3 regions of the Robertmurraya sp. GLU-23 genome follow, and region 1 is predicted to be linked to each of the others. Evidence: predicted binding sites of a transcription regulator. Region 1 holds the regulator's gene; each other region holds the start of a gene.
The links. The regulator Rex, encoded in region 1, represses fermentation and respiration genes when NADH is low (regulators of the CRP and FNR family bind a similar motif). The targets are predictions, from matches to a motif close to TTGTGAAATATTTCACAA.
Positions count from the first base shown of each region.

Region 2: the regulator Rex is predicted to act here: its motif matches at 3,767-3,784, upstream of ACVBAX_RS08475 (AtpZ/AtpI family protein).
Region 3: the regulator Rex is predicted to act here: its motif matches at 3,789-3,806, upstream of ACVBAX_RS18960 (DoxX family membrane protein).

Region 1 is NZ_JBRKCV010000018.1:90,468-97,919, forward strand. It holds gene groL (chaperonin GroEL) at 1-20, opposite strand, end outside; gene groES (co-chaperone GroES) at 94-378, opposite strand; gene ACVBAX_RS21250 (CPBP family intramembrane glutamic endopeptidase) at 680-1,417, shown strand; gene ACVBAX_RS21255 (YdiK family protein) at 1,414-1,626, shown strand; gene ACVBAX_RS21260 (redox-sensing transcriptional repressor Rex) at 1,654-2,316, opposite strand; gene moaC (cyclic pyranopterin monophosphate synthase MoaC) at 2,344-2,838, opposite strand; gene ACVBAX_RS21270 (ABC-F family ATP-binding cassette domain-containing protein) at 2,978-4,900, shown strand; gene tsaD (tRNA (adenosine(37)-N6)-threonylcarbamoyltransferase complex transferase subunit TsaD) at 5,115-6,143, opposite strand; gene rimI (ribosomal protein S18-alanine N-acetyltransferase) at 6,140-6,616, opposite strand; gene tsaB (tRNA (adenosine(37)-N6)-threonylcarbamoyltransferase complex dimerization subunit type 1 TsaB) at 6,603-7,310, opposite strand; gene tsaE (tRNA (adenosine(37)-N6)-threonylcarbamoyltransferase complex ATPase subunit type 1 TsaE) at 7,310-7,452, opposite strand, start outside.
Region 2 is NZ_JBRKCV010000003.1:200,249-207,700, reverse strand. It holds gene atpA (F0F1 ATP synthase subunit alpha) at 1-775, opposite strand, end outside; gene ACVBAX_RS08500 (F0F1 ATP synthase subunit delta) at 800-1,336, opposite strand; gene ACVBAX_RS08495 (F0F1 ATP synthase subunit B) at 1,333-1,854, opposite strand; gene atpE (F0F1 ATP synthase subunit C) at 1,986-2,198, opposite strand; gene atpB (F0F1 ATP synthase subunit A) at 2,270-2,980, opposite strand; gene ACVBAX_RS08480 (ATP synthase subunit I) at 3,002-3,376, opposite strand; gene ACVBAX_RS08475 (AtpZ/AtpI family protein) at 3,376-3,603, opposite strand; gene ACVBAX_RS08470 (S8 family serine peptidase) at 3,880-6,114, opposite strand; gene upp (uracil phosphoribosyltransferase) at 6,497-7,126, opposite strand; gene glyA (serine hydroxymethyltransferase) at 7,285-7,452, opposite strand, start outside.
Region 3 is NZ_JBRKCV010000014.1:67,615-75,066, reverse strand. It holds gene pdxR (MocR-like pyridoxine biosynthesis transcription factor PdxR) at 1-730, shown strand, start outside; gene ACVBAX_RS18975 (iron-containing alcohol dehydrogenase) at 794-1,993, shown strand; gene ACVBAX_RS18970 (aldehyde dehydrogenase) at 2,009-3,379, shown strand; gene ACVBAX_RS18965 (hypothetical protein) at 3,435-3,608, opposite strand; gene ACVBAX_RS18960 (DoxX family membrane protein) at 3,888-4,397, shown strand; gene ACVBAX_RS18955 (methyl-accepting chemotaxis protein) at 4,489-6,459, opposite strand; gene ACVBAX_RS18950 (MFS transporter) at 6,570-7,452, shown strand, end outside.

The sequences.
Region 1 (7,452 bases):
AACTTAATTTCTTTAGCCATTGTAAAATACCCTCCTCGAGTTTTTTCAATCTATTCTGTCTTCGTTTAGTTTTAAATTAATAAAGTTCTACTCTTATCCAAGAATAGCAAGAATATCGTTTTCACGTAGAATTAAGTACTCTTTTCCTTCATACTTCACTTCTGTGCCAGCGTATTTTGAGAAGATAATACGGTCGTCCACAGAAACTTCAAGAGCTACACGCTCACCGCTTTCAAGTACGCGGCCAGTGCCGACAGCAACTACTTTGCCTTCTTGAGGCTTCTCTTTAGCAGAGTCTGGTAGTACAATACCGCTTGCCGTTTTTTCTTCCGTTTCAACTAGCTCAATTACAATGCGATCACCTAGTGGCTTTAACAAGTGAAACAACCTCCTCAAATATATGTAAGATTTTATTATTAGCACTCACTTAACTAGAGTGCTAACACAACTATTATATTAATGAATCTCTTCCTTTTTTGCAAGCGAGAAACCGCTTTTTTTTATAAATTTTTTGTAAAGGTCCTCCCATAACTTGTTAATTATACAACCTTACTAAGTATGTACTTTTCCACCTATTCTATCCATATAATGCTAAAATACGGACAATAATTCTTCTTATTTGATACAACCTGATGTTTACGAGTAGAATAACTATATTGGATTGAAAAGGAGACTTGTTTTGAAACGTGAATATTGGTTTATATTAATTGCTTATATTGCTATGCAGCTTTCAAGCTTTATTGGTGTCCCTATCACCTCTCTCGTACTAGAAATGATTGGTTTTGAAACCAATCACTCTCAAGGGTTTGCAGGTGTCACTTGGCTTGTTATCAGCTTTACTATCACACTTGTGATTGTCCTGCAGCTGTTACGTAATGAGATGGTAAACGCAAATGCAGTAAGAAACGGAGCCAGCTTAGGTCGGTCGATCCTCTGGGCCATTATAGGTGTCTTTCTTGCTCTATTTGCCCAAGCCTTTGCTGCGAATATTGAACGCCTGATTGGTATTGAGGTAGGATCTGATAATACGCAGCAGATTTTACGCATCATTGAGTCTTTTCCTATTATGATAGTAGTTAGCTCCGTTATCGGTCCTATATTAGAAGAAATTGTCTTTCGTAAGATCATTTTTGGAGCTTTTTATAAGCGATTTAACTTTTTTATATCAGCCTTGCTTAGCTCAGTCATTTTTTCTTTTGCCCATATGGAGCCCGAGCACACCCTACTTTATTCCGCGATGGGATTCACCTTTGCGTATTTGTATGTTAAAACCAATCGGATTCTCGTTCCGATTGTTGCTCACGTATCGATGAATACATTCGTTGTTCTTGTGCAATCCGTATATAGGGAAGACATAGAAAAATTAATCAAACAAGCAGAACAAATGCAAAGCTTTATTGGAGGATTCTTCTTATGAGACAGTCACCTTTATTCTCAGGAATTATATACATCGTCTTAGGTGCTCTGTTCACAGTGTTTGCCATTCAGGACTTACAGCAAAATGGAGAGTGGGGGTTTTTTACCTATCTTCTAGTCTTGCTAGCAACATTTGATATTGGTTCAGGCATTCGGATGATTCTTTTACATTTTAAAATTAAAGAAATGAAGAAACAGCAAAAGAAATAGCCGCTCCACTAAGGGGCGGCTTGTTGTTTATTCCTCTACCATTTCTTCATCCACTGAAGAATAGTGCTTTAAAAAGTACACCAGTGACTGTAACTCAATAGCCAGATCAATATGGTGAACCCTGATGGATGATGGAACCGTTAATCGGGCCGGTGTAAAGTTTAAAATCCCTCTCACCGTTCCTTGAACCATTCGATCGGTAATGGATTGTGCAACTGTTGCTGGAACCGTTAATATCGCAACTTGAATATCTTCTCTTTCAATAACCTCTTCTAGATCATCCATATGATAGACGGGCACTTCTCCAATTTTTGTGCCTACCTTCTCTTCTACTACGTCAAATGCAACAGCAATTTTTGTATTATTATTTTTCAAGAAATTATAATTTAAAAATGCTGTCCCTAAATTCCCGACCCCAATTAACGCAACCTTCGTTAACTCATCTTGGTCGAGTGTTTTACGGAAAAAGGATAATAAATAGTTTACATTGTAACCATATCCCTTTTTACCTAATGCTCCAAAGTATGAAAAATCTCTTCGAATCGTTGCAGAATCGACCTTCACCGCCTCACTTAGTTCAGCTGATGAAACTCGTTGTTTTCCTGATGAGTGTAAACTATTTAAAAAGCGATAATACAATGGTAGCCTTTTCGCCGTTGCTTGTGGGATTTTCATTGATTCATTACTCATCGTTCTTCCCCTACCTTCTATCTTTAACTAATATAGTCTCTCTTCCCTTTTGAAGTCACCGTTTTTACCACCCGTTTTTTCAACAAGGTATGTTTTCCCGATTACCATTCCTTTATCTATGGCTTTACACATATCATAAACCGTAAGCGCACAAACAGAAGCGGCTGTTAACGCTTCCATTTCTACACCTGTATTTCCTTTTGTCTTTACACTAGCAGAAATATGTAGAGTATGGCAATGGTTATCTGATTCCCAATCAAAAGAAATATCGACACCGGTAAGTGGAATAGGATGGCACATTGGAATAATATCCCATGTTTTTTTACTAGCCATAACGGCAGCAACCTGTGCAACTGCTAGCACATCACCTTTTTTCATTTGGTTATGTGTAATACGATCATATATCTCTTGATTGACTGTGATACTAGAATGGGCAATAGCCGTCCGTACGGTTTCGGGCTTATCACTCACATCTACCATTTTCGCTCTGCCTTCTTTATTAAAATGAGTGAACTCTGACATCTATTATACACCTCTTTCAAAATCATACACTATTTTCCTTGTTCTGTGTGAAAACATTGTAACATAGTTCACAACTCATATCATTGCTCATCCGTATTGAATGCGATACACTAACCGTAGAAGTATAGAGGTGAAATCAATGATACTACTACAAGTGAACCAGCTTTCCAAGTCTTATGGAGCTGACCTTATTTTATCGAATATAAAACTAGAAGTTCAAACAAGAGACCGTATTGCCTTAGTAGGCAGAAATGGGGCCGGAAAATCTACTTTACTCAAGATTATTGCCGGTCACCTTTCCTATGAATCAGGTGATTTAATCAAGCCCAAACATGTAACGATCGGGTATTTGGCTCAGAATACAGGTCTTGTCTCCGGATTATCCATTTGGGAAGAAATGCTTACCGTTTTTGAACAGGTTATGAACCAAGAGAAAGAGCTTCGTAAGCTCGAGGAAAAAATGGCTGATCCTAACGTGTTTGAAAATGCTGCATTGTACGAGCGAACAATAAAAGAATATGACCATCTCCAAAACGAATTTAAGGAGAATGGAGGGTATCAGTACGAATCTGATATACGTTCTGTCCTACATGGCTTAAACTTTCACTCTTTCGATTACACTACGAAAATTGATAGCTTAAGTGGTGGCCAGAAAACTCGTTTAGCTTTAGCGAAGCTGCTATTAACGAAGCCTGATATTCTTATTTTGGACGAACCGACCAACCATCTAGATATTGATACGTTGTCTTGGCTAGAGCAATACCTGACTGGCTACACAGGTGCGATCTTAATCGTATCCCATGATCGCTACTTTTTAGATAAAGTGGTCAATCAAGTGTACGAAATCTCTAGGAACCAAATCAGCAAATTCTCAGGAAACTACAGTTCTTATCTTGATCAAAAAGCCGAAAACTACGAGCGTGATCTTAAGCAATACGAAAAACAACAAGATGAAATAACCAAGCTACAGGACTTTATTCAAAAGAATCTTGCTCGTGCATCAACCACCAAGCGGGCCCAGAGTAGAAGGAAGAAGCTTGAGAGAATGCAAGTCATGGACAAACCTCTTGGAGATGAAAAGTCCGCCTCCTTCGGTTTTGATATTGAAAAGCAAAGTGGCAATGAAGTGTTAAATGTCCACTCCCTAGCAGTTGGCTATCATGATAAACGAATAGCTGAAGAACTTTCCCTCCGAATTACTAGAGGAGATTCCGTTGCCTTAGTTGGACCGAATGGGATTGGAAAATCAACCTTACTCAAAACCATTCAAGGAACGTTACAACCGTTAGAAGGACAAGTTCATTACGGTTCCAATGTTAGCATTGGCTATTATGACCAGGAACAAGCAGCTCTGACTTCAAACAAGCGCGTGTTAAATGAGCTTTGGGACGAATACCCTCTTAAAAGTGAAAAGGAAATCCGGACTGTCCTAGGAAATTTCCTATTTACCGGTGACGATGTGTTAAAAAACGTATCTACCCTTAGCGGTGGGCAAAAAGCACGGCTTGCACTCGCTAAACTCATGATGCAAAAAGCGAATCTTCTTATACTAGATGAGCCTACCAACCATTTGGACTTGGACAGTAAGGAAATATTAGAAAACGCGCTAGTGGATTATCCAGGTACAATTCTTTTTGTTTCTCATGATCGATACTTCATTAATCGCATTGCTACAAAGGTGATTGAGCTTAGTAAAACTGCTGCTGTTGAGTATCTTGGGGATTATGATTATTACGTGGAAAAGAAGCTTGAACAAGAAGAACTTAAAGCCATTGAACAAGCAGAAAAGGCTGCAGTTACCGTGGTAGCTTCTCCAGAAAAAAACACGTATCAAATCGATAAGGAAGCCAAGAAATTAGAGCGTCAACGAAAACGACGCATCGAAGAAATAGAAGGATTGATTGAACAGCTCGAAGCAACGATTGAAAAAAATAATACACTGCTTTGTGATCCAGAAATTTTTCAAGACCACGAAAGAGTGGTCAAAATTAATGAAGAAACGGAAACAGCCAAACTCCAGTTAGATGAGTTACTAGAAGAATGGAGTGAACTGGCTGAATAAGCAAAAAGAACCGGGAGAATAAATCTATCCCGGTTTTTCTTTTCCACAATTTTGTTCACAGCTAAATTGTTTTTATATGTGCTTTCCACAGGGTTTTCCACATTATCCACAATTTTAGTTTATTTTATCCACATTATACACAGTGAAACTTGTCGAAACAGTGTTTATACACAAAAAATAGCCCCTATCACGTGATAGGGACTTTTTCCTACAGTTATGTGTTGTGGATAGATAGGTCTAATCCTGGATTTGCATTTAAGGTAAAGTCACTTCTTTGTCCTTTTTCATACATGATACTTCCAGCAGCAGCAATCATGGCTGCGTTATCTGTGCATAAAGAAAGTGGAGGAATAATTAATTCTACGCCTTCAATAGCAGCGAACTCTCTCTCTAGTGCGCTACGCAGTCCTTTATTAGCAGCCACTCCTCCTGCTAATAACACTTGCTTCACTGAATGTTGCTTGGCCGCACGTACCGTCTTAGTTACCAACACATCGATTACACTTTGTTGAAAACTTGCTGCAAGGTCTTCAGGTGCAATGATTTCTCCCCGTTGCTCTGCATTGTGGACGGTGTTGATAACTGCTGATTTTAATCCACTAAAGCTAAAATCATATGACCCTTCCTCTAACCAGGCTCTCGGTAAATCAATAACGGGTGAGCCAACAGCGGCTAATCTGTCAATATGTGGTCCACCTGGATAGGGCATTTTTAACGTCCTAGCTACTTTATCGTACGCTTCACCTGCTGCATCGTCTCTTGTTTCCCCAATTACCTCAAAATGGCCATGTTCCTTCATATAAACGAGCTCAGTATGTCCACCAGAAACAACTAAAGAGAGTAGTGGAAAATCCATTTCCTTTATCAACCGATTTGCATAAATATGACCAGCGATATGGTGGATTCCTACTAGAGGAATACCATGAGCAAAGCTCAGCGCCTTGGCTGCGTTTACCCCTATTAATAAGGCACCGACAAGCCCTGGCCCCTCCGTTACAGCAATCGCATCAATATCTGAAAACTGTAATTCAGCCACTCTCATCGCTTCTTCTATGACAATCGTGATTTGCTCCACATGATGACGAGAAGCAATCTCAGGAACCACTCCGCCGAAGCGCTTATGGCTTTCAATTTGTGAAGCAACGATATTTGCTATAATTTCATGTCCATCTTTTACAATGGCAACAGCTGTTTCATCACAGCTTGTTTCGATACCTAATATATATTGGTTTTTTTCACTCATAATGTCACCCACATGACTAATGCATCCTCATAATTATCAGTATAATAGTTCTTTCGTATTCCACCGTTCATAAAGCCGAGCTTACGGTACAAAGATTGTGCCACTGTGTTCGAAATACGTACCTCAAGTGTCATCGTCTTTGCACCCTTCTTCTTTGCAACCTCCATGATCATACGAAGGATTGCTTCTCCAAGCTTTTGCCCACGAAATTCAGGTAAGACTGCTATGTTTGTAATATGTGCCTCATCAACAATCAGCCACATTCCACAATACCCTAGAATTTGACCTTCCTTTTCTAAAACAAGATAGACAGCGAATTGATTTAATTTCAGCTCATTTTCAAATGATTGCCTAGTCCAAGGGGTTGCAAATGAAAGTTCCTCAATTTTTAAGATTTGATCAATATCTTCTTCCTTCAAATATCGAAACACAAAGGAATCCGTTAAAGAGTGAGTCTCTTCATTTTGCATCATTTTCTTTCTTCCCTTCTATCCATTTCGCTTCAGCTTCAGCTAATCGAATATAATTTGGTACAAAGGTGTGTACATCTACTGGTTCACGATTGATCCCTAATTGAGCTAGCTCTCCAGGACGTGGATTATGTTCTGTGTAATGAGCAAATCTTGCTTGATCTCCCATTATGTTTGCTAATACTTCCTTGTGCATCGGAAGATCATTCCCAACAAACAAAACAGGATCAGGCATCTCCTTTAAGCGCTCCGCCCAATCTGCAGCTAACACCAGTTGGTCTTTTTTAACTGTCTCGAGTGTGCCATTTTGGAAGCGATACAGGCCGGTATAGACTTGTCCTCTTCTAGCGTCAAATAGTGGAGCCACATAACCTGGGAAGTAGCGTGCCGCTGATGATGCTAACACTTCTATGCTTGAAACCCCAACAAGCGGAATTTGTAACGTCCACGCCAATGTTTTCGCAATCGTTACTCCTATACGAACACCAGTATAGGAACCAGGACCTTCTGCGACTACGATTTTTTCTAGGTCTGTTGGTTTAATGTCACATTCCCTGCATAGGTTTTCAATCGCTGGCATCACACGGACCGAATGATTCTTTTTAATATTGGTTATATACTCCCCAATCACTTGCTGGTCATCAATTAAGGAAATACCCAGTGGATAATTTGATGTATCTATCGCTAGTACTTTCATTAGACAAATAGCTCCTTACAAAGCATTTCATATCGTTTTCCTTTTGGTGTTATCGTTAAGCTCCGAGAATTCTCTTCACCATGAGTAATTTTTATTTGTAGAAGCTCGTTTGGTAGTTGCTCTTCAATTAAATGAGCCCACT
Region 2 (7,452 bases), on a different contig from region 1:
CTACTAGTACGTGCTTGCCATTGTACATGAATTCTTCACCCATTGTTACACCAGCATAAGGAGCTAAGTATAATAATGGAGCTGGTTGAGATGCAGAAGCTGTTACAACGATTGTGTACTCTAATGCACCCATTTTACGAAGGGTTTCAACTGCGTTACGAACCGTTGATTCCTTTTGTCCGATGGCTACATAGATACATACCATGTTCTGATCCTTTTGGTTAAGGATGGTATCGATAGCAACAGATGTTTTACCTGTTTGACGGTCTCCGATGATTAACTCACGTTGACCACGACCGATTGGCACAAGTGCGTCAATCGCTTTAATACCCGTTTGAAGTGGCTCGTGTACAGATTTACGATCCATAACACCAGGTGCTCCAGCTTCAATTGGACGAGATTTTGTTGTTTGAATTGGACCCATACCGTCAACCGGTTGTCCAAGAGGGTTTACCACGCGGCCAATTAGCTCTTCACCAACTGGAACCTCCATGATACGTCCTGTACGACGAACCTCGTCACCTTCACGAATATCAGTGAAAGGTCCAAGGATGATAATACCAACGTTATTTTCTTCTAGGTTTTGCGCCATACCCATAACGCCGTTCGAAAATTCAACTAGCTCACCTGACATTACATTGTCAAGACCATGAGCACGAGCAATTCCGTCACCAATTTGGATAACAGTACCTACATCACTCACTTGAATTTCCGACTGATAGTTTTCGATTTGCTGTTTTATCAGCGCACTAATTTCTTCAGCATTGATGCTCATGAGTTTCACCCCTATCTACGAATCTTAGCCTAACAATTGACGTTCCAAGCGCTCCAGCTTTCCGCGCAAGCTACCGTCGAAAATTCGGTTTCCGATTCGAAGCTTGATGCCGCCGAGCAGATTGGTATCAACAATATTTTCAATACGGAGAGATTGCTTCCCAACTTTAGCTGCAAACGAAGCAGATAATGCTTGTTGCTCAGCTTCTGTTAGCGGACGAGTGGAGTACACTTTCGCCTCAGCAATTCCTCTTTCATCATTTGCGAATTCAATAAAATAATCAGCTACTGCTTCCATGTAGTCTTCACGATGACGATCAATTAAGATCATTAACGTATTTAGAACGTACACGCTAGCACCAGAGAATGCCTGTTTAATAATCTCCTTTTTCTTCTCATTCGTAAGCTTAGGAGACTTTAAGACAACACCTAGGTCGCCGTTATTTTTTACTACATTTTTAACTACACGCATTTCATTTTCCATTTGGTCAAGAAGTTGATGCTCTTTTGCTAGTCGAAAAAGAGCTAACGCATAGCGCTTCGCTACAGTCGAGTTGCTCATCGCCCTTCTCCTGCCTCTTGGATATATTCATTGATTAGCTTCTCTTGATCTGCAGCTGAAAGTTCTTTTTCAATTACTTTAGAAGCAATAAGTACAGATAATGAAGCGACTTGTTCACGAATAGCAGCAACCGCTTGGTCTTTTTGCTGTTCGATTTCAAGCTTAGCAGATTCCTTCAGACGGTCTGCTTCCGCACGCGCTAACGCAATAATTTCTTCACGCTGTACATCGCCTTGCTTTTTCGCATTTTCAATTAATCCTTGAGCTTCTGTACGAGCTTCTTTTAAAAGCGTACGTTGCTCTTCTAGTAATTGCTTTGCTTCACTGCGGCTTTGTTCAGCAGCATTAATTTCTCCAGCAATATGCTCTTCACGTTGTTTCATGATGCCCATTAATGGACCCCATGCAAACTTCTTAAGTAATGCTAACAAGATGATGAAAGTTACTAATTGGAAAAGGATATCTCCACTATTAAACCCACCACCAGCTGCACCTAATACTAGACTGCTTGTTAACACCCTTGCTCACTCCCTTCAAGAGTCGTACACTTACAATTTATAACGTTACACATGTTAATAGATGAACATAAAGGAATGGCGAAGCTGCACGTAAAATGTTCTTCGCCATTGTTTTGTTAAAAAACCGTATATTAGCCGCCGATAACCATGAACGCGATAACTACGCCGATGATCGGAACCGCTTCTACTAACGCTACCCCGATGAACATAGTTGTTTGAAGCATACCACGAGCTTCTGGTTGACGAGCGATACCCTCAACTGTTTTAGATACGATAAGACCGTTACCAATACCTGCACCTAGTGCCGCTAAACCAATTGCAATTGCTGCTGCTAAAAGACCCATTATAAAGTTCCTCCTTAAATTGTATAAACATGATTTTGTTGTTTTTTGTTCATTAAATGAACAGGTATATATTAATGGTCATGACTCACTTTGTGTGCCAAGTAAACCATTGTTAACATGGTGAAGATAAACGCCTGTATCGCGCCGACAAAGATTGAGAACCCTTGCCAAGCAAGCATTGGAATAACCGCAGCGAGATGGCCGCCGACTCCAGTTGCTAGACTTCCTGCTAGTAACGTTAGAAGGATTTCTCCTGCATATATGTTACCGTAGAGACGAAGCCCGAGTGTTAAGGTGTTTGCAAACTCTTCAATAAGTTTCAGCGGGAACAAGAACCACATTGGTCGAACGAAATCGCGACCGTATTCTTTTACTCCCTTCAGCTTTACACCATAATAGTGAGAAAGCCCGACGACCATCGTTGCTAATGTCAGCGTGATCACTGGATCAGCTGTTGGTGATTTCCACCACAATGTCCCGTCATAAGTAATTCCGAATGGAAGTCCAAGCATATTACATACGAATATATACATAATCAATGTAATACCCAGAATGTGGAATCTCCCACCATCTTTCCAATCCATTGTACTATTAATGATTCCTTTGACGAAATCCATTACCCATTCGAAGAAGTTTTGTATCCCCGTTGGTTTCATAGCCAATGAGCGAGTGGAAAGCACTGCGATGATAAAGACAATCACACTAGCAATTGTTATCATCAAGACATTTGATAAGTTAAAGGTTAGGCCCATAAATTCTCTTAAAGGAGCTTCATGATGCACAGTATTCACCTCTCTTCCCCGCTATTTATGTGAATGAAATGCTTGAAGAAAAAAATCTATCATAATAACCACGTATGAGGTCATTAATCCAATAATTACGCTATAAAGATGGAGCTTGTCAGGATATTCAAGAGCAATCATCACGGCTAAAACAGCCGTCGCCATTCTTGAAAACATGCCGAGGGAACGGACCTTTTCACCTTTTGCTATCGCATCGCCGAATTTAATAGTCCTTCTGGCCAATAACCACAAATTAAAAAGGCTTAAGCTCGTACCTAAAATAAGCCCTAAAAAAATAGTTTGATATGAGGTAAATCCCCACCCTAGCACGTATAAAGCTAGTAAGAAGAATATGTACTTTCGTTGCCGGATGTAGATCGATTGTATTTCGGGCATCACTTATTATCTCCTGAAAAGAAATGTTGAATTAGTCTGATCATGGCATATACGCCAGCGGCTAATCCGAGGAGTAGTCCGATGATTAAAAAGAGCGGCTCGGTGTCCAGTGAACGGTCAAGCCATCTTCCAGCAAAAATGCCGATTAATACGGAGCCTACCAACTGCGAAAGAATCCCCGACATTAATGCCATTGCTTGATATGGACGACGGTTTTTTTGATTCATTTCAGGCACGTCCTTTTAAAGAGACTGGTAGATAGAAGTTTGTTTTTTACAATGGACTTGCTTGCTTAGGAAAGCATCATTTATACAGTACCCATGTTGAAAACCCTATCATTAATACCCTTTGTAAGCATACAATAGGCACTTGTCAATGTCAATTAGTTTGGAGTGAAAAAGTTCACAATTCAAACAATAGAAATTCTTGTTCACATTATGTTCAAAAAGTTTTTTATTTTCCTATTGCAAATGGAGCAAGCGTTGTTCTCGCTTCTGTTTTCCTTACCGCTCTTTCACTTTCGAGACAGCAATCCCTGTTTCGACCATATCTTCTTTCCCAGCTTTTTTCGCAAAAACCTTTGCTAAGTATAATCCATTTTCTGGTAGTTGATCAGGCAGGATGTCCATCTTCAGCATTCCTCTCCCTACATTCCGTTTCCAATCTAAGAATTTAACGAACCGATACGTGTCTGGATCGAAGAGAGCAATACCAAATTCATCTGCTCCACCCGGCAAATACACCTCGTAATGATACACACCCTGTTTATCTCCCGGACCAAATTCAAACCCCATAATACGTGGGTAGTTTGGTTCTTCCAAAACATAAAGGTATGGAACACTCACCTTTTGAGAGCCAGCCATAATGGTTAAATGACCTTCATGTATCTTCTTCGTAAGTTCTTTGGGATCCACACTCATCGTAACGTTCACCGTCTTTTCTTTTCCCGCATCTACCGAAAAAGATTGCGGCAGTTCAAACTGTATGCCATCCCTTTGATGAGGAACCTCAAATCGATAGGACATCCGGTGATTACTTACATTTTTAAAAGTAAGCTGCTGTGTATGTTCATGCTGCCTTTCTACTAACTTAAATTTCCCAAATTGCAAGGAAGCTGGTTTGACAAGCGTACCGGTTTGGATCGCTTCAGGAATTCTTATTCTTCCAGCACCTTGCTCGTACGTTTTATAAGGAACATCTTTTCCATCCACAATAGGAATGGCCGTATTCATGAGAGCAGCCTTGATATCTTCCGGTCCCCAATCTGGATGTGCTTGTTTGATAAGCGCTGCTGCTCCAGCCACATGTGGAGCCGCCATACTAGTTCCTTGAAGGGCTAGGTAGCCCCCAGGTATCGTGCTTGTTATGGCTACTCCTGGTGCTACCACATCCGGCTTAATCTCCCAAGTGGAAGTAACAGGTCCTCTCGAACTAAAACTAGCAAGCAAATCCTTTTCTTCTATTATATTTGTTTTTGCAAGCACTTTTTGGCTAGCCATTGATTTTACGATGTTTAACCCGAGCTCTCTAGACATGGTAGCAACCGGAATATCAATCGGACGATCGAGATTTCCAGCAAACTCACCATTCATATTATTAAAAATAATCACAGCGACGGCACCAGCCTCCTGTGCATACCATGCTTTTTCCGAAAAGGTTAGTTCGCCTCTTTGAATAAGAGCAATTTTTCCAGACACATCTGCAAGATCTTCTTTCTTCCCAAGCTTCCCATATACCACTTCATACGACCGATCAAGCTTCCAATCCATAGAGCCCTGCATCGGTTCAAGCCTTAACGTTTCTTTTGTTCCATCGATCGTGAGATATGGAACTTTTAAAAGGGGTGTGGAGGCACCAACCGAAATGGCCTTTGCAGCCGTACCAGGGGAACCAACCGTCCACATATTCGGGCCCGAGTTTCCAGACGAGGTCACAGCGACAATACCGTTCTCTACCGCTTTATTTAGAGCAAGTGATATTGGTAAATCAGGTCCATTCACATTGTTTCCTAGTGATAAATTCAATACATCGACCTTATCCTTGATGGCTTTTTCAATTGCAGCAAGCACTTGCTCTGTTGTTCCCGAGCCACCTGGACCCAGTGCACGATAGGCAATAATCTTCGCATCCGGAGCCACTCCTTGGATCTTTCCGTTTGCTGCAATAATGCCGGCCACATGTGTCCCATGTAAGGTGCTTTGGCCATACATTCCCTTCGTTTCCATCGGATCATCATCTATATCAACCAGATCATAGCCTCTTTTATAGCTTCGTCTTAAGTCAGGATGATTGTAATCAATGCCTGTATCAATGACCCCAACGGTGATTCCTTTTCCGGTAAGTCTTTGATTTTTCGGATCAAAATAGCCCCTGATCGATTCTGCACCGATGATCTCCGTATTCGTTTCCGATTGTACGCTGTAGGTTGTCACCGGGGAAACTGACTCGACTTTGGACGTTTGTGCGAGCTTATCAAGAGATCCCTTCGTCCCTTTAACCGAAAAACCATTCAGAGCTTCAGTGAAAATATGGCGGAGCTCAAGGTCAGGGTATGGTGTGATGAGCTCTTTAATTTGGTGTACATTAGTTTTTTCCGGCAATGTCACGATTGCCACTTTTTCAGTTGTTGGGTCTTCCTCAGGAATAGGAGGATGAATGAGTGTTTTTGCTGATGTTGGTGGAGTGCAAACAAATGAGAATACTACGGCTGTTAAAAGAGTGAAGATTTTCAGTTTCACTTTGTGTTAGCACCTCCGAAGTTTTTTACTATGTTTTGCCATAGGGTGGTGAGTTATGCGTATGTGGGAGTGATCGATAGTGCCTTTTTTTATTGCCAGAGAATTGAAGGTTGAGTTATATTCGGACTTCAACATAGTTCCAGTCCTTTTTTCGTCCGAATCACACCTTTATTCAGACTGCACCCCTGGTCCCAGCGCTCTTTCCTGTCCGAATGATACCTCTATTCAGACTCATCGCCTGGACCCCGTACTCTTTTTGTCCGAATCACACCCCTATTCAGACTCAAACCTTGTGCTAGCGGGATTAGTTGTCCAAGTACCCTTCAGCACACTTCAACTTCTCTATGTAAAAAAGCTAACCGCTCCAGCGGTTAGCCCATTCTTACTTCGTTCCAAACAAACGGTCACCAGCGTCACCTAATCCAGGGACGATGTAGCCGTGGTCGTTTAATTTTTCGTCTAGTGCTGCGATGTAGATGTCTACATCCGGGTGTGCTTCTTTAAGAGCGTCCACACCTTCTGGTGCTGCGATTAGGCACATGAATTTAATATGCTTCGCGCCGCGCTTTTTCAATGAGTGGAGCGCTTCGATCGCTGAACCACCTGTTGCTAGCATTGGATCCACTACGATGAAGTCACGCTCTTCTACGTCGCTCGGTAACTTAACGTAGTACTCAACTGGCATCAATGTTTCTGGGTCACGATAAAGACCGATATGACCAACCTTTGCTGCTGGGATAAGTTTTAAGATACCATCTACCATTCCGATTCCCGCACGTAAAATAGGAACAATCCCTATTTTTTTCCCTGATAACACATTTGATTTCATTGTGCTTACTGGTGTTTGGATTTCGATTTCTTCTAACGGCATGTCACGAGTAATTTCGAACGCCATTAATGTTGCTACTTCGTCTACTAGCTCACGGAAGTCCTTTGTTCCTGTATTTTTTTCGCGGATGTATGTAAGCTTATGCTGAATGAGGGGATGATCAAACACATATACCTTTGCCATCTAGCATCTCTCCTTTTCTAACTCGATTCATAAACACTTCGTCTAATTTTACAGAAAAAACTTCCCGCGGGCAACCTCGAACAGAAATTGGATATAACAATTCTGAGACAAAGTAAAAAGCCAGCCCTTTAAAAAACAAGAGGCTGGCTAGCAAAAAATTATATTTGTCTTTCTGGGTATAAAGTGAAACGGCTCGTTAATGCAGATACGCGGTCTCTTGCTTCTGCTAGCTTCGCTTCATCTTCATGGTTTTTCAACGTGAAGCTAATAATGCCTGCGATTTCTTCCATTTCAGCCGCACCAAATCCACGAGAAGTAACAGCTGC
Region 3 (7,452 bases), on a different contig from region 1:
AGGTGCAAAAGGGCTTTCACTAAATCAGCTTGAAAAGACGGACTCCAAGCTTGTATACATCACTCCGTCGCACCAGTTTCCAACCGGTGTCACCATGCCTGTTCCAGAACGTCAGCTCTTACTGAAATGGGCAGAAACAAAGAATGGTTTTATTATTGAAGACGATTATGATAGTGAATTTCGCTACAAGCAACAGCCTATTCCAGCCTTATTATCCTTACAGCCAGGTGCTCGTGTAATTTACCTTGGTACTTTTTCAAAAGCATTTATCCCTTCAATCCGTTTAAGCTACATGGTTTTGCCCTCTTTTCTAATCAAACCATATGTATACAAGTTCTCCGGTCTTGAGCAAGGTACCTCTAGCATTCATCAGCGAACGATGGCACGCTTCATGGAACAAGGGTTTTGGGATTCACATATACGAAAAATGCGAACCACATACAAACGGAAGATGCACACACTTATCACCTGCCTACAGAATACATTCGGAGAGAAGATCGAAATCATTGGTTCTGAATCAGGATTATATGTACTAATTAGATTTCGAGGACCAGCAGAGGAGGAACAATTGATTAAACAAGCTCTTTCACACGGAGTAAAAGTATATCCTACCTCCAATTACTATATAACAAACGAACAAAGAACCATACTAAAGCTTGGTTTTAGTAATTTATCAATCGACCAAATCCAATTAGGTGTGAAGTTGCTAAAACAAGCTTGGAGGTTTTAGGCATTTCTCCAAATATTTCCTCATTTAATATTAGTAGACCTTTTTAGAAATGAGGAAATTGCGATGTACAACCTCTATTGTCGAATATATCAGTTCGCCTATAAAACTGCTTCTCCCTTGTTTAATTGGAGAAAGCCTGAACTTTTAGAAGGAGAAAACAGTCTGATTAAGCTTCCACCACTCCTAAAGCTAAAAGGAATTGGGAGCGTTCTAATTGTGACAGATAAAGGGATAACATCCATGGGATTGCTCGATCGTTTACTGCCTGGGTTAGAAGGAAAAGAAATTGACTATGTTATTTATGACGAAACCATTCCCAATCCAACGATTGAAAATATTGAAGAAGCTTTACAATTATATAAAGACCATCAATGTCATGGAATTATCGGCTTTGGGGGTGGCTCTCCAATTGACTGTGCAAAAGGAGTGGCGGCTCGAGTGGCACGACCAGGTAAAACGATACCTGAAATGAAAGGACAACTGAAAGTAAGAAAGCCGACTCCTCCACTCATTGCGGTACCAACGACTTCCGGAACTGGGAGCGAAGCAACGGTAGCTGCGGTTATTTCCAACAGTGAAACACACGAAAAATATGCGATTAATGACCATGTATTGATTCCGGATCTGGCCGTTCTCGATCCGTTGCTTACTACGAAGCTTCCCCCACATATCACCTCGACGACGGGTATGGATGCACTCACTCATGCGGTGGAAGCATACATTGGCAGAAGCAATACAGAGGAAACGGTTCAATGCAGCAAAGAAGCGGTTCAATTAATTTTTGAAAATCTATATACGGCATATTCGAATGGATCAAATATCGAGGCTCGAAAAAACATGCAAAAAGCGTCGTATTTGGCTGGCGTTGCGTTCACTCGTGCGTATGTTGGCTATGTTCACGCCATCGCTCATACATTAGGTGGATTTTACTCAGTACCTCATGGCCTAGCGAATGCCATCATACTCCCTTATGTGCTAGAGTATTATGGAGAGAGCGTGCATCAACCGTTAGCAGAATTAGCTGATTTGATCGGCATTACCACAGAAAACGAAACGGACTCTCTTAAAGCCCAAAAATTCATTGATGTTATTAGAAAACTAAACCGGGACATGAATATCCCCAATACATTCGATTGTCTACAAAATCGGGACCTTCCGATCATGGTGGATCGAGCGTTTCGTGAAGCAAACCCGCTATATCCGGTTCCAAAAATATTAGACAAACACGATTTGTTCAGATTATATGAAATGATTAAGGAATAAGTAGGAGTTGCACATATGGAGAACTACCACTCACTCATCTTAAAACAAAAAGCGTTTTTTCGTTCTGGAGCAACAAAGGAATTGAACTATCGAATTCAGGCATTAGAAGCACTTCGAGAGGCCATTCGTAAAAATGAACAGTCCCTTTTTCAAACCTTAAAAGAGGATTTAAATAAATCTGAATTTGAAGCTTATGCAACCGAAATTGGGGTCGTCCTTGAGGAAATTCGTTTTACTCTTAAACATATAAACGACTGGCTCAAGCCAGAAAGAGTAAAAACTCCTGTTAGCCATATTGGTTCAACCAGCTATATTTACTCAGAGCCTTACGGTGTCGCTCTCATTATTTCACCGTGGAATTATCCGTTTCAACTGGCGATTGCTCCACTTATGGGAGCCATTGCTGCAGGGAACTGTGCGATTTTAAAACCTTCGGAGTTAACACCCAAAACCTCTGCATTGTTAAAAAGGATTATTACTGAACTTTTTCCCGAAGATTATATTGCCGTAGTGGAAGGCGGTGTCGAAGTAAGTCAAGCACTACTTGCAGAGGATGTTGACTACATTTTCTTTACCGGAAGCGTTCCTGTTGGAAAAGTCATTATGGAAGCAGCAGCCAAAAATTTAACTCCTGTTACACTCGAGTTAGGTGGAAAAAGCCCTTGTATCGTCCATCATGATGCAAATATCAAAATCGCTGCCAAACGAATTGCTTGGGGGAAATTTATAAATGCTGGTCAAACCTGTGTTGCCCCCGATTACTTGTATGTTCATGAGAGCATTAGAGATGAATTTTTACAGGAATTTCAATTGGCAACTCATGAGCTGTATGGGGAAAAAGCACTTGAAAATCCTGATTACACGCGTATCGTGAGCCAACGACATTTTGATCGATTGCATACCTTTTTGGATAATGGAAATACGTTTATGGGCGGTGGTTCTAATGAGGAAACTCTATCGATTGAACCGACTGTTTTGACAGAAATCACATGGGATAATCCCATTATGCAAGATGAAATATTTGGTCCGATTCTACCAGTCCTTCCGTATCGTGAGCTTACAGAGGTTATTGAAGGTATACATAAACACCCGAACCCTTTAGCACTTTATCTTTTCTCTGAGAATGAGAGCGTACAACAAGAGGTATTACATCATATTTCTTTCGGAGGTGGCTGTATTAATGATACCGTCTACCATCTCGCCTCACCTTATCTTCCTTTTGGCGGAGTGGGATCAAGCGGAATCGGTGCATACCATGGAAAAGGAAGCTTTGACACGTTTTCTCATCGAAAAAGTGTTCTAAAGCAAACAACGAAATTTGATCTACCCTTCCGCTATCCGCATGTAAAGGATGGTTTGAAAAAATTAAAGTGGTTTCTGAAATAATAGGAAAAAAGCCTTCACGCTCCCTTGTGCGTGAAGGCTTCCCAAAATCGCATTATCAACCCGTTTGGCCGTACCCATCTTGTTGTCCACTAGAAAAAAGTAGCTCATGAATAGAAACCAATCGGATATCAAACTTATAATTTCTATTGCGTATCTCTACCATTCCGTTCTTGTAATCGTGCATAATTATGTAATCTTGATTTCTATGTACGACCTTTGTTCCTTCCAAAGAACATCCCCTCCTAGTTGATAAAATGAGATTTCTTAGATATATACCCTTTATACTATTTTTTAAACATTTATTTTAAAATTAATCTACTATTTTATAAAATTTTTGAAATACATAATATCTTCACTATACCGGTTGTTTCCCTTGTGTTCACATTATATTCAATAAGCCTTTAACACTTTGTGAACAACATCACAAACCTATGTTTTTCTTTATAGTCACGGTGTATATTATGAATATAGAAACACAAAAACATTTATTCGAAAGAAGGAATCATTTATGTTTAATCAATTATTAAGAGAAAATAAGATTGCTGCTGGTCTATTGACAGTATTACGTGTATACCTCGGATTTGCTTGGATGACCGCTGGCTGGGGAAAAATAACTAGTGGTGGTTTTGATGCTGCAGGATTTCTAAAAGGCGCAATCGCTAATCCGGTAGCAGGTCCAGATGGTGTTGTGTATGGCTGGTATGTAACTTTCCTAGAAGGCGTTGCATTACCAAATATTGATTTATTTAACTTCTTAGTACCTTGGGGAGAATTCTTAGTTGGTTTAGGTTTAATCCTTGGATGTTTCACAACTACAGCTGCCTTTTTCGGAGTATTAATGAACTTTGCTTTCATCCTTGCTGGAACTGTATCTCATAACCCAACTGATATCTTAATGGGCTTCATTCTTATCGTAGCTGGTTACAACGCAGGAAGATTTGGTTTAGATTATTATGTACTGCCTATCATCCGCAAAGCATTTAACAAAAAAACAAATCCACTTCATCAAGAAGCATAATCTGAGAATCCCTTACTAATCATTTGTAAGGGATTTTCTTATTTCCTCATTAAAATAGGAGCCCTAAAGTTTTTAGGACTCCTTCTATTTATTAAATCTTAAACTTTCTAACGAGCTCCTGAAGGTTTTCCGCCATTTCTGATAGTGATTTGGCTGATAAGCTTACTTCTTCAAGAGATGCCAGTTGTTCCTCAGTGGACGCGGCCACATTTTCTGAAGAGGACGCGTTTTCCTTTGCGATTTCAGATAATTCATAAGATGTGTCTGTTACATTTTTGACTTCTGCAGTGATTTGTTCTGCTATTTGAGATACTTCTTCAATTTGAGGTGCCATGACTCTGACCCCATTGAGAATCTCGTCAAACTTCTCAATCGTTTTATTAGACACGAGTATTCCGTCTTGCACACTCTTTGTTGCGAGTTGCATCGTTTCTACCGATTTCTCTGTATCTTCTTGAATCGCTTGAATGAGTTCAGCTATTTGACTTGCTGAGCTTTGCGATTGATCAGCCAGTTTACGAACTTCATCTGCTACTACAGCAAAGCCCTTCCCTTGCTCACCAGCTCTTGCTGCTTCAATTGCTGCATTTAACGCTAACAAGTTCGTTTGATTAGCAATATCACTTATCACACCAATAATCTCATTTACTTGCTTCGAACGGTCGTAAAGTGATTTAATAATCTCATCTGAACTTTCTACTTGCCTATGAATCTCGTTCATTTGTTTTACCGTATGTTGAACCGACTCTCCACCTTCTTCAGCATGTTTCACCGCTTGTTGTGTAAGTGCATTTACCTGAACAAAGTTGGTTGTCATGGTTTCCATTCCTTGACTAATTTCATTCATCGTACTTACCGTTTTATCGATTCCGATTGTTTGACTTTCCGCTCCACTCGCTACTTGTTGGATAGAGTATGCCACCTGTTTCGTAGCCATCGTTGTCTCATCAGAGGATGCCGTTAATTCTTCTGCTGCTGCCGCTACTTGCTCTGTGTTCATATCCACTTGGGTAATGATTTCTTTTAGATTGTCAGTCATATTTTTGAATGAAGCAGCCAACTCTGCTATTTCATCCTTGCCTTTAACTTCAATCTCGTGTGTTAGGTCCCCTTCGCTTATCGCCAATGTACTGCCAACTAAACGACGAATTGGTTGTACAATAGAGCGGGTGATGAAAAAGGTTACGACTGCACCGATTATTAGAGCAATCACCACGGTGATTAATGTTTTGTTAAAAATTGGTGAGGCACTATCTTTTATTTCACTAGTATACATCGTGCCACCGATTTTCCAGCCTGTAAGTTCGTTTGTTGTAAAACTCATCTTTTTATCTTGGGAGTCTAATTCATATTCAAACTCACCTTTAGTGCCTTCGTACATTTTTTGATAATAAGCTTGCTCCATGAGTGTTCCAGGCTCTACCACTGGGTGGTAAATCATATTCTTTTCTCTTCCAAGAAGAATTACATAGCCTTCATTTCCGATTTTAATTTTACTGGCTGACTGTGTAATATTCCCAATCATCAAGTTAATTCCGATAACACCACTACCGTCATCTGTGGTTCTTGCTACAGTAATGACCATTCCACCTGAAGAAGCTTCATATGGATCTGTGATGATAACTTGCCCTTTATTCGCCATCGCTTCTTGATACCACGGACGTTGTCTGGGGTCATAATCTGCAGCAAGTTCTTTCCTTGGATTTTGAATCATCAATCCGTCTGTTGTCCCTAAATAAATACTGACTGTTTCAGGATGTAGATTTGAATATTGTTCTAATTTCTTTCGTAATTCGGGGCTATCTTCGCCGTTAACTAACGCAGATGTGACCGTTTTGGCAAAAAACTCCGCATCATGTACTTTTAAACTGATGGAACTTGTAATAAATGAGTCTAGTAACATAATACTTTCTATGGAAGTAGACATCATTTGTTTTTCAATTTCCTGCTTAGCACTTGAATACGCAAGCGTACCAATAATGGTTGATGGTAATAAAAGAATACCTAACGAAAACAATATGAGTTTCGTTCTAATTTTTAGTGAGACTAATTTCTTCAACAAGGTAAACCCTCCAAGATGATCTATTTTATTAATGTCACTATGTATATCGGTTTAACTACTAAAATGATTAGTATAATATTTATCCAATTTGTGAACAGGAGGTTCAGAAAATGTCACAGCCAAACAAACGTTCTTCTAACTATCCATTAATGACCAGCATTTTGTTCTGGTGTGGGTTAGTCGTGTTGTCAAGTATGTACGTGACCATCCCTTTATCCACTGTATTGTCTGATACGTTTAACAAAAGCATGACTGAGGTTGCTTGGCTCGCAAGTTGCTATTCGATTTGTTATGCGATTGGATGTTTACTTTACGGTCCATTTTCCGATCGTTATGGGCGAAAAATATTTTTAGTGTCGAGCATTAGTCTTTTAACAGTGATCACCTTTGCGATAGGTTTTGTAGACAATTTTTATATACTACTCCTACTGCGGGGGTTACAAGGACTTATTTCTGCTGCCTTTGCTCCAATCTCCTTGGTGTATGCAGGGGAAATGTTTCCACCAGAAAAAAGGTTAACAGCTGTTGGATTTGTCAGTTCTGGCCTTTTGATGGCAGGAGTTGTGGGGCAAGTTTATAGTGGATTAGTCAATGAAATTTGGGGTTGGCAGGCTATATTTTTCCTGTTGGGGATTCTTTATTTCCTAACACTTATTCTCATTATTGTCTTCTTGCCAAAAGATGAGATGACCAGACCTCATGTACATATGCTTGAAGCATTCAAAAAAATGAGCTTATTAGGAAAGCAACCTCAGCTTTTACTCGCCTTTTGTATTACATTCTCCCTATTGTTATCATTAGTTGGTATGTATACAATTCTAGGTAGCTATTTGTCTGTTCAATTTGGCCTTACAGAAAAAGAAATCTTATATGTTCGTGCCGCTGGAATCATAGGAATGCTCTTATCACTTTTTGCAGGAAGACTGGCACAAAAACTAGGAACAACGATGATCCTGAAAATAGGATTGGCTCTTGCTGCTGCCGGATTGTTCG